Regions from separate parts of the Cytobacillus sp. OWB-43 genome, predicted to be linked through region 1. Evidence: riboswitches for the same ligand, from Rfam matches in the RefSeq annotation. Region 1 holds a riboswitch; each other region holds the start of a gene.
What was found. A riboswitch is a leader RNA that binds a small molecule or an ion and turns the genes downstream of it on or off. The one in region 1 is predicted to bind cobalamin.
Positions count from the first base shown of each region.

Region 2: linked by a shared signal. The riboswitch ahead of U9M49_RS17875 (ABC transporter substrate-binding protein) and the one ahead of U9M49_RS04410 (acyl-CoA dehydrogenase family protein) in region 1 are both predicted to bind cobalamin.
Region 3: linked by a shared signal. The riboswitch ahead of metE (5-methyltetrahydropteroyltriglutamate--homocysteine S-methyltransferase) and the one ahead of U9M49_RS04410 (acyl-CoA dehydrogenase family protein) in region 1 are both predicted to bind cobalamin.
Region 4: linked by a shared signal. The riboswitch ahead of U9M49_RS13500 (hypothetical protein) and the one ahead of U9M49_RS04410 (acyl-CoA dehydrogenase family protein) in region 1 are both predicted to bind cobalamin.

Region 1 covers NZ_JAYEFF010000001.1:889,564-893,275, reverse strand. Annotated here, with positions in the region: gene U9M49_RS04415 (YhgE/Pip domain-containing protein) at 1-1,212, shown strand, start outside; cobalamin riboswitch at 1,495-1,680, shown strand; gene U9M49_RS04410 (acyl-CoA dehydrogenase family protein) at 1,881-3,548, shown strand; gene U9M49_RS04405 (NAD(P)-dependent oxidoreductase) at 3,563-3,712, shown strand, end outside.
Region 2 covers NZ_JAYEFF010000005.1:222,491-226,202, reverse strand. Annotated here, with positions in the region: gene U9M49_RS17880 (FecCD family ABC transporter permease) at 1-627, opposite strand, end outside; gene U9M49_RS17875 (ABC transporter substrate-binding protein) at 593-1,555, opposite strand; cobalamin riboswitch at 1,662-1,842, opposite strand; gene U9M49_RS17870 (hypothetical protein) at 1,896-2,675, opposite strand; gene mgtE (magnesium transporter) at 3,132-3,712, shown strand, end outside.
Region 3 covers NZ_JAYEFF010000005.1:37,929-41,640, reverse strand. Annotated here, with positions in the region: partial or broken gene U9M49_RS16910 (glycosyltransferase family 2 protein) at 1-845, opposite strand, end outside; gene U9M49_RS16905 (DNA-binding protein) at 1,128-1,415, shown strand; SAM riboswitch class I at 1,490-1,602, shown strand; cobalamin riboswitch at 1,656-1,836, shown strand; gene metE (5-methyltetrahydropteroyltriglutamate--homocysteine S-methyltransferase) at 1,984-3,712, shown strand, end outside.
Region 4 covers NZ_JAYEFF010000003.1:165,519-169,230, forward strand. Annotated here, with positions in the region: gene U9M49_RS13490 (MFS transporter) at 1-838, opposite strand, end outside; gene U9M49_RS13495 (MarR family winged helix-turn-helix transcriptional regulator) at 855-1,298, opposite strand; cobalamin riboswitch at 1,527-1,730, shown strand; gene U9M49_RS13500 (hypothetical protein) at 1,893-2,168, shown strand; gene mmgD (citrate synthase) at 2,113-3,234, shown strand; gene U9M49_RS13510 (bifunctional 2-methylcitrate dehydratase/aconitate hydratase) at 3,251-3,712, shown strand, end outside.

The sequences.
Region 1 (3,712 bases):
ATGCCTGAGCAGGAAGAAGTATTTACGATTGAGGCAGAAACAAATCATTTTGAAACAGAAGGTGTGCAAATATCTGCTTTACCTGCTTCACTTGCCATTGATAGCCCAGATACTGAAGAATTGACGAGTGAATTTCACTCATTAACTGAGGCAATTGGTGACATTCATCATGGTGTCGGAGACTTAGAAATAGGAATGAATGAACTTTCATCAGGCTTACGGTCATTAGAGGGTGGGTCTGCACAATATAAAAAAGGACTAAATGAATTAAGTCAGTCTGGTGACCGATTAACTGAAGGATCAGCACAAATAAATAATACTTTATCATTGATTAAAGATGAGATTAAACAAGCCAGTGGCGTGAGTGGTATTGGGGAACTCGAGAATGTAACAATCGATCTGCCTGAGGTGACGGATAATCTAGAACAAGCAGCTAATGATGTAGACCAAGTAGTTGTTAATTACAATGAGGTAAAAACACAAATCAACCGTGCTCTGGAGCAGATACCAGATAACCAAATTTCAGATAAAGAGATAAATAAATTATATGAAAGTAATGCGGATAAAGAGGTAATTGATCAATTGGTAGAAACCTATAGAGGGACAAAAGTTGCTCAAGAAGTTCTACTACTAGCCAAAGATAACCTTACAGACATGGTTGAACCTCTATCAACCTTTAGTCAATCAATGAGAGAAGCAGCAGGTAACCTCCGTGCAATATCATCTAATATAGATGAATCTATTCTTCAAATTGACATTGATGAAGGTTTAAAACAATTGACATCTGGTGTTGAAGAAATGGTATCTAACTATAATCAATTCCACCAAGGGTTACTTGCTTATACAGGCGGTGTTTCTGAATTAAGTACATCATATAATGACATCCATGAAGGAATTAGCGGTTCTCTATCTGGAGCTGAGCAACTAACGAAAGGAGCTAGCTCGCTTCATAATGGAACTGGACAATTACATGATGCAACTAAAGGCATTCCTGATGAGGTGACAAAAGAAGTTGATGAAATGATATCGCAATATGATAAATCTGATTATGAGCCAATTTCTTTTGTATCAGATAAAAATAATGATAAGTTGGAACTAGTCCAATTTGTCATTCAAACAGATAAGATTAAAATAAAAGATAACAAAGAAGATGTTAAAGAAACAAAAGATAAAGTAGGATTCTTCGAGAAACTTCTTAACTTATTTAAGTAAACTTGAAAAACACGCCTCTGCAATCTAGGAGGCGTGTTTCTCTTTTAGGGGGTAAATTTATTTAACCTTTCATGTTACATAAAACGAGGTCAAAATGAAGAATTTGACCTTCTTCTACTCGGGTTGTAGGAGTGGATTCAATCAATGAATCTAGCTTATATTGTGGTTGGAAGAAAAATGATAAAGAGCCTAACTTTTTCATCGTTTTAAGCTGAGAATACATATTCTAAAAAATAAATTGTAAATTTTCCGAAAAATTGATATATTGTTAGTGTGAAAACTAAATAAGCTAAATAAACAGGTGCTTGTTCATCAAGCTTAAAAGGGAAACCGGTTAGACTCCGGTGCTGTCCCGCAACTGTATTTGCGAGCGGATTGTACATAACCACTTATTCATTATTGAATGGGGAAGGAGCAAATCCGCCACGACCATAAGCCAGGAGACCTGCCTGTTTTAGCCAACATCATTACCTACGCGGATAGGGGGTGTTAAGTGCGGATAGAAGAACATGTATATAACACTACACATGTTTATTTGTTTGTCCACTCGTTACTTAACAACTTCTTTTAATAGGAGTTGTTTTTTGTTTGAAGGAGGTTTGCTTCTTACTACTGATTTGAGCAAGCGCTCAATCAAAGGAGATAGAAAGATGTAAAGGGAGTGCACGATGGCGAAGCTAAAAAAAACGCTAGAAGAAAAGGGAGATATTTTTTCTCCTGAAGATTTTCTTGAAGAGGAACAACTCATTGCACAAACGGCAGAATTATTTATTAAGAATGATGTGTTGCCCCAAATGGATTCATTAGAAAATAAGAACTATGAAGTGGCTAAGAATCTGTTTAAAAAATCAGGGGAACTTGGTCTACTTGCTATTGATGTACCTGAAGATTATGGCGGGTTTGCACTTGGTAAAAAATTATCCGGGCTTATTGCTGAAAAGATAGGATACGGTGGGGCTTTTAGTGTTTCCTATAATATTCATGTAGGTGTTGGCACATTACCGTATGTTTATTTTGGTTCAGAAGCACAAAAACAAAAGTATTTACCACAACTCATCTCTGGGGATTGGATTGGTGCTTATGCCTTAACGGAAGCAGGAGCTGGATCAGACGCACTTTCACCTAAAACAAGAGCTATTTACAACAGCAAGAGTGATAGTTGGATAATAAATGGGGAAAAACAATGGATTACCAATGCTCACATAGCAAATGTGTTTGTTGTGTTTTGCCAAACAAATGACAGGATGACTGCTTTTATTGTTGAAAAAAACACAGCAGGCGTATCTATTGGTGCAGAAGAAGAAAAGATGGGTATTCATGGATCATCAACAGCTACTCTTATATTGGAAGATGTCGTTGTGCCATCCGCTAATATACTAGGAGAAAAAGGAAACGGTCATCAAGTTGCCATGAATATATTAAATCTAGCTAGATTGAAGCTAGCTTTCTCGAATATTGGCACAGCTAAACAAGCCTTCAACTTTTCTCTTAGCTATGCGAAAGAGAGACAACAATTTGATAGAGCGCTGGTTGAATTTACGTTGATACAAGAAAAATTAGCTGAAATGGTGACATCTATTTATGCAAGTGAAAGTGCCGCTTATCGCACAGCAGATATGATTGATCAAGCTCCAACGGATGAAGGAATCACCTCTTTAAAAGCATTCGCAATGGAATGTGCCATAAACAAAGTACGATGCTCTGAAATGCTTGGGCATGTAACAGATGAGGCCGTTCAAATTCACGGTGGATACGGTTATATGAGAGATTACGATGTTGAGCGACTATATAGGGATGCTCGAATCAGTCGTATCTTTGAAGGAACAAACGAAATCAATCGCTTAACCATAGCAAAAAACTTACTTCACAAACACTCATCTAAAGGTATCACAATCAATACCCCGACACCATTACACCGAGATAGAAACAGCCAATTTATTGAGTTAGGAAAAGAACTGTTATCGCTGTCTTTGGAAGCGGTTTCAAATGCAAAGATTGATATTAATAGAGAACAGCAGTATGCACGTCTTTTAGCTAATATCATCACAGAATTATATACAATGGAAGCGACTTATATGCGGACGTCAAAACTGCAACATCGAAAACAAATTCAAAAGTGGAAAGATTTAGCGACTGATATTATATGCGAACAATGCTTTCAATATTTGAAACAACAAACGATTAGCCTGATTTCAGCAGCGATACTTGATGAAAAAGAACGATTCGTTGCTTTCGCAAACATTGAAAATTACCAAATCCCACTCTACAGCAATCTGTTATTGAAAAAAAGGCAATTAGCACAAATACTTATTGATCAACCAAAATTACTGAAATGAAGGGAGCTAAAATGATGGGTGAGAAAATCGGTTTTATTGGTTTAGGGAATATGGGTTTACCGATGGCGCAAAGCTTATTATCAGAAGGCAATGAAGTGTACGGTGTCGACCTTAACAAAGATGCTGAAGCGGCATTGCTAAGGTCAGGAGGTGTGATTGGATTA
Region 2 (3,712 bases), on a different contig from region 1:
CCAACCTCTCATCGATACGCTTCCTAACAACCACCCAATAATCTGTCTCAGTTCATCCCCGGTTAAAGCAATCATTAAGGAAATAAATGCACCTAGAAAAGAACTGAAGATAATACCGGTTAAAATGATTGTCTCTACTCTCATGCCACGATCAATTTGTCGCGCAAAGAAAAGGACAACAATTATCGTTAGAAAAGCTGTTGTAATACTAAATAACGGTAAAGTAAAGGTGCCAACAAACGGAATGGATAAACCGAGAAAGATCGTTAATACAGCACCAACAGAAGCTCCTGAAGACACCCCCAATGTATAAGGGTCTGCTAAAGGGTTCCTTAATAAACCTTGAAAGGCAGCACCTGCTATTGCAAGTGATGCCCCGACGAAGCCCGCCAATACTACTCTAGGCAAGCGAATATTCATAACAATATTACTATGCATTGGATTAACATCATTACTTATCGGTAAACGTAAGATTTCCGCTCCAATGATATTGAATATATCTAACGGTAGCACTGAAACAGTCCCTATAGAAATCCCCATCATCATTGCTACACATAAGAAAACGAACGCACAGAGATAAGCAACACCTCTATTATTTAAATACTTCTGGGTAAATCGCTTTTGCAAGCTCCTCTACTCCTTCTACAAGTCTAGGACCTGTACGAGTTACCTTATCAGAGTGCACATCATAGACTTGCTTCTCTTTAACGGCTGTTACATCTTGCCAACCTTCTCGACTTAAAAGGGTTTCTACCGCATTTTCCGTATAATACCCGTATGTAGTGATAATCACATCAGGATTTTTTTCGATGACAGCTTCCTCGTCAATTTGTGGCCACCCTTCTTCTTCAATTACATTTTCCGCTTGGATTAAATTGAGCATATCATCAATAAATGTTTTTTGACCGGCAGTATATAAAGAAGGAGCTGCAGAGATTTCTACAAAGACAGATTTTTTCTCTTCAACAGACTTTGCTTTTTCTTCAATTTCTGCCAAACGGGTTTTCATTTCCTCAACTGTTTGATTTGCTTCTTCTGTTGCTCCTGTTGCTTTACCAATCATTTCTATGGAATCATATACTTCTTCAAAATTCTGTGCATCATTGACAATAAGAACAGGAATACCAGCATCTCTTAATTGATCTAAGCCTTCAGTACTATTATGCGCTCCTGAATTATGTGCTAATACAACATCTGGATTTAAAGCAATAATTGCTTCTACATTAAATTCTTGTCCACCGATTTTTTCAATATCAGCTACTTCTTCTGGATAATTATCAAAATCAGATACACCGACTACCTTCTCACCTAACCCTAATTCGAAAGCGATTTCAGTATTACTCGGGATTAATGAAACAATCGCTTCTGGTTCCTCTTCAATCACCACTTCTTGATCCGCAGCATCCGTTAATGTTACAGGAAAAGCGCTAGTTTCAGTACTCTCTTCAACCTTCTCTTCTCCATCTTTTTTCGGTTCAGCTGTGTCATTCCCACATCCAGCAAGAATACCTGCTGATAGTAGAATCGAGACTAAAAATAAATACCATTTCTTCATGATTGACCCTCCTTAAAATATAAAACATCCCCATTAGTAGGAGATGTTTGGAAGGAATAATCACGACAAAGAAGCCTTACCAAACACCCCCTATCCTCGTAGGTTACAGTGTTTATGGAAGATAGGCAGGTTTCCTGGCTTATGGTTTATAATCAAAGGCTCCTCCTATACAACATATATAGGAGTTTTCTTTGTTTATTAACCAGTTACAGTGGCGGGACCGCATTGGTTTTACACCAATTTCCCCTATTAAGTCAAAAATTGACACCTATTTCCTTAAATCTACAATTTTCTGTCGATTTTATTATACCTTATCATATTTTGTGGTGCATTATTATTTTTATGAATCAGTTACTTGCCATTCTTTCAGTTTTTTATCAAAAACCAATCTCGCGTCTGGAGTGGCTTCCTTCCTCATTGCTTCGAACTCATCATACATATCATCCATATTAGCGAAATCTCCAACTGTCCAGAGCGGTATATTAATTTTTGTACGTGTCTGCTCACTCTGTTCAAAAGAAATTACCAGGCCTTCCTTCATTAAATTTCTTAATGCCATTAACGCGCCTTCTGGAACTTGCGGATATGTTTTTTTCTTTTTTAGGCCTAATAAAGATTTTTCTACTTTTAAATGCTCCATCTTCATAGCAGCAACGTCGCCAAGCATTTTGTAAAAGTCCTGCCAGTCTCGGTAATAGACCTTATTTAACCAACCGTCATCATGCGCTAAATAACAATAACGATTGCTTAAATGGTTATAGAAAGGTTTCTTTAAATGCTCCTTTACATGACTAAGATATAGGAGCTCAGCAATTGCTTGAGCAGGCAATTCATTTAACGATTCTTCCTCCTCGAAATCTATCCAGCAAAAATCACCATAACTATAAACATCTTCGTTTATTAGTGCTGGCAGGTCTTCATGAGCCACCCAATCAAACATGGTATGTACATTCAGTTCCCCATTATCATACTGATGCTTCACTAATAGAAGATGCCCTGTCCTGTTCTGTAATGATTGCATAAACTCAGAAAATTCAATTCCATAAGAAATAACGGACTGGTCCTTTTCGTTTAATAAGATATAGATGAGATCTCGAACACTATGATTTTTCTTTCGCAATTTAGAAACCTCCGAACTGAAAATAGAAAGACGAAGAGCAAATTCAATAGTACCACCTTAGTTATTACCCTCATACCACACACAATTTCGTTTTACTGCAATAATTTATACTAACTACATGTAAATCATAAACAACCGATACAATGCGTCATTTCATCCATTTCATTTTAGCAAAGATAAGGAAATACGATTATTAAAAAAACATTACAAAATAACTATTTCAATTCCTGAGTTTTGTTCATACCCTAAAAAAACCTTTTTATATCAAACCAATGATAACAATCCACTTCTAACACATACTATGAAAATAACTAATGGATTAGCATACAATCTTAACTTTTAAATCATACATTACTTTAAGAAATCATGATTTTCCCAGTAAAAGAATGGTAAGATAAGCATATAATCTCCGTTTACAATTTAAGGTATATCCTCGGTTGAAAGGACTTGAGCTTTATGATTCAGACGATGACAGAAAACCAAATCGCTTTATTGATCATCAAAGCATTAAAAGATAATAAACAAAAAGAATTTAACAGGATTTTAGATGAACTGCAACCGTATGATATTGCTCAAGCTTATGATCATCTGCCTGAAAAGCATAAGAAGCGCTTCTTATTATTTATGACTGCTGACCGCCTTGCCCAGTTGCTAGAGGAATTGAATAAAGACATGCAGCTTGAGGTTTTAAATAAATTAGAAAATGAGAAAACAGGAAAAGTCTTGGATCTAATGGACAATGACGACCTCGCCCTTTTACTTCATGATATGTCAGCTGAGAAAATAGAAGGTCTCCTTGCCGGTATGAAACAAAGTGAATCTCGCATCATTCAGAATATGATGACCTATCCACCAGAAACTGCCGGGCGCTTAATGACTAACCGTTTTGTATGGATTCGTGATTATTACACAGTCCGAGAAGCAGTAGAGAAGTTAAAATCCTTTGCAGAATATGCTGAAACGATTAATTATTTATACGTGATAGATCAAGACAGAAAATTAGTTGGGGTTGTCTCTCACCGTGACTTACTAATCGC
Region 3 (3,712 bases), on a different contig from region 1:
TCAGCAATCACTTCAGCAATCGTATCCGGCTCCTTCCCTACAGGAATAATCGCACTATACTTCGCTCGTTTCTCTTCCTTTACCGAAAAGGCTTGTACATATTCCTTAAAAGATTGCCGATTTCGCCTGCCATCGTTTAAACCACCGCGATATCCTCTCTCTTCAATCAGTTGGGCCACTGCACGTAAATGGTCACCAATTATTAAACTTGTTGAAAATGAAAAAGAGGAGCCCGTAATCTTCTGTTGATGTTTCGGTCGAATCTTATTTGTAGCAATCACATCAATGGCTACTGGTGCACTCATCTTTAATTCTTTCATCACAGCTATACTATGAGCTAATGGCGGACAAGCTAAATTCTCCCAACCAATTGTATCAAGCGCTGATTTTTTCATCACATGAGGAACAGCGACTAAGGAATTAACGGATAACTCACCTTTACCTAAAAAATGATTAAGAGAGAACTTTGATACTGCTGTCGGATGTGGTCTAATGGGGCGCTTCATTGTCCAGCTTAAATCATTTAGGGCAATATCAGCCCCATCCTGAATGCCATCAAGCAGTGCTTGTAGCTCCTGTGCTCTAACGACAATATCACCATCAATAAAAAGAAGCGTATCTCCTTTTGCCTCCCTTGCACCAATTGCTCGTCCAATATCCACCCCTAGAGGTTCTTTATAAACAAGCTTTCTACATTCAAATGCTTCCGCTATTTTCTCCGATCCATCTGTTGAACCATTCAAAACAGCGATGATTTCATATGGCTCAATCTTCACTAACTCTTCTAAAACGGCTGACAACGTAGATTCTTCATTCTGAATGGGAATAATAACAGATAGATTCATAACACTTCACTTCTCTCCTTCAGCAAAATTAATAGTCTCCTTTGTGCTAACTATAGCCTTTTCCATCACAAACCCGAGAAAAACACTAAGTAATATCAATATATACAGCTTGGCCAATTTTGTTCTCGGACAAGTATACAATCTATGAAAGATGGTGCGATAGACAGGGTAGATTGGTTTAATTATGGGGGCATTGATCCGATTCGGCACTAAAAAATATATTATTACTATTCGTTAGGAGATGTTAAAGTAGATATATATGTATTTAAGGGGGAGTACAAATTGGAATTCGAGTTGAATTTTATTTGGATTGCCGCCGGTTTAGCATTACTTGGCTATTTCATAGGCAATGGGTTGAAGCAATTTAGTAGTAAAAATGAAGGTAATATGAATCATTTACTTGTGGAGCAAAGCCACCTTCATCTTTACTTTTATTTAAGTGAAGCTGACATGAAGGATCTATTACAGAAGCATCCTCACGCACCAAAAGTCATTCTTAATGGCAAGCATTATTACCATCTACATAAATTTCGCAAGTGGCTTGAATCTGATGATATATATCACTCATGAAGAATTTATTTTGACAGCTTCCATTTATTATGCTAATCTATCTGTAAAATTCAAAATATTATAAATATGTAATTCTCTTATTCAGAGAGGTGGAGGGACTGGCCCGATGAAACCCAGCAACCTTTAACAATTATTTGTTAAAAAGGTGCTAATTCCTGCAAAGTGTAATAGCTTTGGCAAATAAGAGAGGATAAAGACCTCTCTATTTTTAATTAGAGAGGTCTTTTGTATTTTCAAAACTTAATAACAAAGGCAACAGATGCATGATTGCTTAAAAGGGAAGCCCGGTGGAATGCCGGCACGGTCCCGCCACTGTGAAGGAGAGCGACTTATCATTGACCACTATTTCATAATAGAAATGGGAAGGGATAACGAGCGATAATCCGAAGTCAGGAGACCTGTCTGTTGTTTGCACTTAGACTCTACGGATGCATAGAGAGGAGTGATGAATACGTGTTGAGCAAATCAAATGGTCTCAACTCTAGTTAATATTGCGTATGAATCTCTCATTTAATAATAAATAGAGAGATTTTTTGTTGAGAAAATACAATCTAAAGGAGTGTTTAAATTGACTGAAGTAAAAAGCTCAAATGTAGGTTATCCAAGAATTGGCGAGAAGCGGGAGTGGAAGAAAGCTCTAGAACAATTTTGGAGTGGTAAGTTGAATAAAGAGACTTTTCTGCAACAAATGGAAGTCATTCGTTTATCCTCTCTCGAGAAACAAAAACAACTTGGCGTTGATCTCATCCCGGTTGGCGATTTCACACTGTATGATCATGTCCTTGATACAGCTGTGATGTTTGGACTTGTTCCTGAGCGTTTTACATACAGAGGTGGGAAGGTTGATATCGAAACGTATTTTGATATTGCCAGAGGGAACAAAGATGCCGTGGCAGCTGAAATGACCAAATGGTTTAACACAAACTATCACTACATCGTGCCAGAACTCAACAACCTCACGCCAACACTTGCTGAAAACCGGCCACTTGCCTTTTATAAAGAAGGAAAAGAGAAGCTTGAAATCGACGGGAAACCGGTTATCTTGGGCCCGATTACGTTTGTGAAATTATCAAAGGGCTATAAAGAAAGTGAATTCAAATCAATCGTCAATCAATTCGTTCCTCTTTATGCACAAATTTTAAAAGAATTACAGCAAGAAGGTGCCTTGTGGGTACAAATCGATGAACCTATTTTAGCAACTACCCTCACAGAAGAAGACATCTCACTCTATCAAGCAGTTTACCAAACATTACACCAGGCAGCACCACAGATAAATATCATTTTACAAACGTATTTTGAAAGCATCACTCATTTTGAAGCTGTTACCTCATTACCTGTGCAAGCGATCGGCCTTGATTTTGTCCATGATGCAGGTCAAAACCTCGCTTCTTTACAAAAATTCGGCTTCCCAAGTGATAAAGTATTAGCTGCAGGTCTCATCGATGGCCGTAATATCTGGGGCGCCAAACTTGATAATAAGCTCTCTCTTCTAGAAAAAATTACAGCAATTGTTCCGAAAGATCGCTTAATCATCCAGCCTTCATCCAGCTTATTGCATGTACCCGTTACAGTCAAAATTGAAGAAACACTAGATCATACATTAAAGACCGCACTCGCCTTTGCTGATGAAAAATTACAAGAAATCGTAGTGCTAACGAAAGGAATAAGAGAAGGAAAAGAGCAAATCCAAGATGAGATAAACGAGAGACGAACTGCTATCGAGGTGCTAAATCAATCTTCTATTAGAAACAATCAACAAGTACAAACAGCCATTCAAAACTTACCATCATCACTAGCAGAGCGCGAAGCACCTTATTCTGTTCGTCAAGCAACACAAAAAATAGCCTTCCAACTACCACTCCTACCTACAACAACGATTGGAAGCTTCCCACAAACACAGGAAGTGAGAAGAAATCGTTTAAAATGGCGTAAAGGAGAGTTAACTGCTACTGACTATCAAACATATATCAAAACGGAAATTAAAAAGTGGATTGATATTCAAGAAGAGCTAGGCCTTGATGTGTTTGTTCATGGCGAATTCGAGCGCACAGATATGGTCGAATACTTCGGTGAAAAATTAGCCGGATTCCAATTCACAAAATTCGGTTGGGTGCAGTCTTATGGCTCTCGTTGTGTCAAACCACCACTCATTTATGGAGATGTCTCATTTGAACAGCCAATGACAGTTGCAGAAACAGTCTATGCCCAGTCCTTAACAGATCACCCGGTAAAAGGTATGCTCACTGGTCCGATTACGATTTTAAACTGGTCATTTGTCCGCGACGATATCCCTCGTT
Region 4 (3,712 bases), on a different contig from region 1:
ACATCACGTAATTTGCCCCTTTGCTGTCCATTAATTTACCAGTGAAAGGACGGGATAGTAAGACAGCGATGGCATAGACAAAGAAGAAAAAGCTAGCAGCATTTACTAAGTCCTTTTCAATTGCATAAAAGTTAATAAAAGACAAGACGCTTGAATAACAAAATGCGACTGTTAATGTGACGAGTGCAATTGGAAGTGCCTTTGGTTCAATAAAGCTAGATAATTGAAAAACAGATGATTGAAATTGAGCTTTTTGATCTTCAGTTAACTCTTTCACATTCACAGTTAACCCGATAAGTAGGCCAATAATACCAAGAATCAAACAAAAAATGAAAATCGTATGAAAAGTTGTGTATTGACTCATTAACATACCGATAAAAGGTCCTATTGCTGTCGCTAAAGTATTACTCATACTAAAATAGCCGATTCCTTCACCTTTCCTTGTTTGCGGTATAACTGAAGCGACAATTGTACCACTTGCTGTACTTGCCATCCCTAATGTTAAACCGTGGATAAAGCGGGTAATAAGTAAGAAATTGACATCAATTTCAATAAAATAAAGACTTGTTGATAAACTAAATAATAGTAAGCCAATGATTAAAGTCTTCTTCCGTCCAATACGATCAATATATTTACCGATAAACAATCTTCCTACCAATGTTCCTATAATAAATATGCCAGTAACTAAGCCAGCTTGGCTGGCGGTCGCATGATGTGCTTCAACGGCATACACCGCAATCGTAACCATTAATAAATAAAACACTAATGTTAGAAAAAAGTTTACGGAAGAAACGGTGATAAAGTCCTTGGTCCATAATTTTTCTTTTGTTGAACTCATATTCTTTTCTTCCTCCTTACAAATTGCTTTTAATACTATCAAAAATACGAATACATTCTTCTTGTTCCTCAGGTGTGATTCCCTCTAATATTTCCATTTCGAACTGATCAATCGGAATGCGGATTTTTTTGTATATGCGTTCACCTTCGTTCGTTATTTTCATTTTCTTTTCACGTTTATCCATGCTTGGGATTTTTTCTACATATCCATATTCCTCAAGCTGATTTATGGTCCTCGTAACTGTTGGCTTTTCGACACCTTGATATGCAGCAATCTCTACTAAAGTTGTTGGACCAAAATGGTAGAGATAATAAAGGATTGTCCACTGTGCCCGTTGTAATTGATGTTTCGTTAATAAGCTGTTCAGTCTATTCTCAAAAGGGCGATAAAGCATCATAAAGTGATGAAAGAACCTTTGGCTAGCAATAATAATATTCACCTCATTTAAAATAGTTATCAATGGTAACTAATATACTATAACAAAAAGCCGTCTTGTCTGTCTATGGGCGATAGATTTTTTTCTGTAAAATGGTAAATGTTATGTTAAAATTGTATTTCTTTTAAGATATGTTTGTAGGCGACATTTAAATTGTTATAATAAAAAGTGTTAATTTTAAAGTGAAAAGTAGTGCGATTAAGAAAATAATTGTCAATTTTCTAAAATATTGATATATTTAAATAGAACAATTGAATATTTTCAAAAATAGGTGTAAATAGAATGCTCGCTTGTCTATTTACTTAAAAGGGAAGTACGGTTGGATTCCGTCGCTGTCCCGCAACTGTATTTGCGAGTGATATGAAAGATACCACTGTTTCCTAAAATTGGAGATGGGAAGGTTTCGTATCATGTTGACCATAAGCCAGGAGACCTGCCTGTTTAGTGTAAACATCAATTCCTACGTGGATATAGGAGGTGTTAAGTACGGGTAATGAATACATGCCAAGGTCGCATGTTTATTTTAGTATTCGTTTGAACTTAACAACTTCTTTCTAGAAGTTGTTTTTTTAATGGATTGATATGGTAAAAAGGTGAGCAAGAACGGAGGAAAAAGCTTTGTTTGGAACCGTTCCTTATTATGTGAACATAATGAAATCAACGATCATGATGAACAGCTATTCTGCTGAGAGTTATAGTTTAAAAAGAGTATTAGATCAGTATAAAGAAGACATCCGAACACTCTCTGTAGAAGAAGAGAAGATCCAAATATATTTAAGGAATGCTGAAAGGGCTTACAGCATTGTCAGGCACGATGTAATTGGATGGGAGGAAAATGATTGTGAGCATGGAGGAGAAGTATATACCAGGGTTAGAGGGAATCATAGCTTCTGAGACCAGCATCTCATTTTTAGATACTGTTCATGGAGAGATTGTCATAAAAGGTTATGACTTAATTCAACTTTCAAAAACGAAAAGCTATTTAGATATTATCCATTTACTTCTAGAAGATCAATTACCAACAGACGAGGAAAAAAATTCATTAGCTAATACGTTAAAGTCCTATTATGAAATACCGACGGCCGTAATGGAGGTTTTTACTCATTTACCAAAAGGAACACATCCAATGGATGGGCTCCGCACTGGCATCTCAAGCTTGGCTGGGTATGATACGACCTTAGAAGATAGGTCGAAGCAAGCAAATAAGGAAAGAGCTTATCGTCTACTTGGCGGAGTTCCGACAATTGTAGCTAACAGTTATCGTATATTACAAGGTCTGGAGAGAATTGAACCGGATAAAACCCTATCATATAGTGCCAACTTTTTCTATATGTTAACTGGTAGAGTACCTTCCGATTTAGAAGAAAGAGTATTTGACCAATCATTACTTTTATATAGTGAACATGAAATGCCAAACTCAACATTTGCAGCAAGAGTAATTGCTTCCACGCAATCCGATCTATTTGGAGCGTTAACGGGCGCAGTTGCAAGTTTAAAAGGTAGCTTGCATGGCGGTGCAAATGAAGCGGTTATGTACATGTTGAATGAAGCGGAAAGTGTCGCTGGCTTGGAAGGTCTCTTCTATAAAAAACTATTTAAAAAAGAAAAGATTATGGGCTTTGGTCATAGAGTTTATATGAAAAAAATGGACCCAAGAGCATTAATGATGAAGGAAGCTCTACAGGAGTTATCCATACAAAATGGAGATGATTCGTTGCTTCGAAAATGTGAAGCAGGAGAAAGAATCATGGAAGTTGAGAAAGGGCTATACCCTAATTTAGATTATTATGCCGCACCGGTATATGGCATGTTAGGAATTCCTATCCCACTTTACACACCGATTTTCTTTAGTGCAAGAACGGTTGGTTTATGTGCCCATGTCATTGAACAGCATGAAAACAACCGCTTATTTAGACCGCGGGTCATTTATTCAGGTGCACGTCATACTTTACCAAATTGAGGAGGAGTACGAGTAAATGCTGAAAACGAATGAAAAGGTTGAAACCGATGTTATTTTAACGGAAATTGCTGATTATGTATTGGATTATGAAATAACAAGTGAAGAGGCTTATCGCACGGCACATTATATCTTGCTCGATACAATTGGTTGTGGAATATTAGCGCTTGATTATCCTGAATGTACAAAACTACTTGGTCCTGTTGTGCCAGGAACGGTTGTACCTAATGGAACAAGAGTCCCTGGTACATCATTTGAATTAGACCCCATTAGAGGTGCATTTAATATTGGCTGTATGATTCGCTGGCTGGATTACAATGATACATGGTTAGCTGCTGAATGGGGGCATCCTTCTGACAACCTTGGTGGTATTTTGGCAGTTGCAGATTATTTAAGTAGGCAACGTCTTTCAGTTGGTAAAGAGCCAGTTAAAATGATTGAAGTCCTGGAAATGATGATCAAGGCTCATGAAATTCAAGGA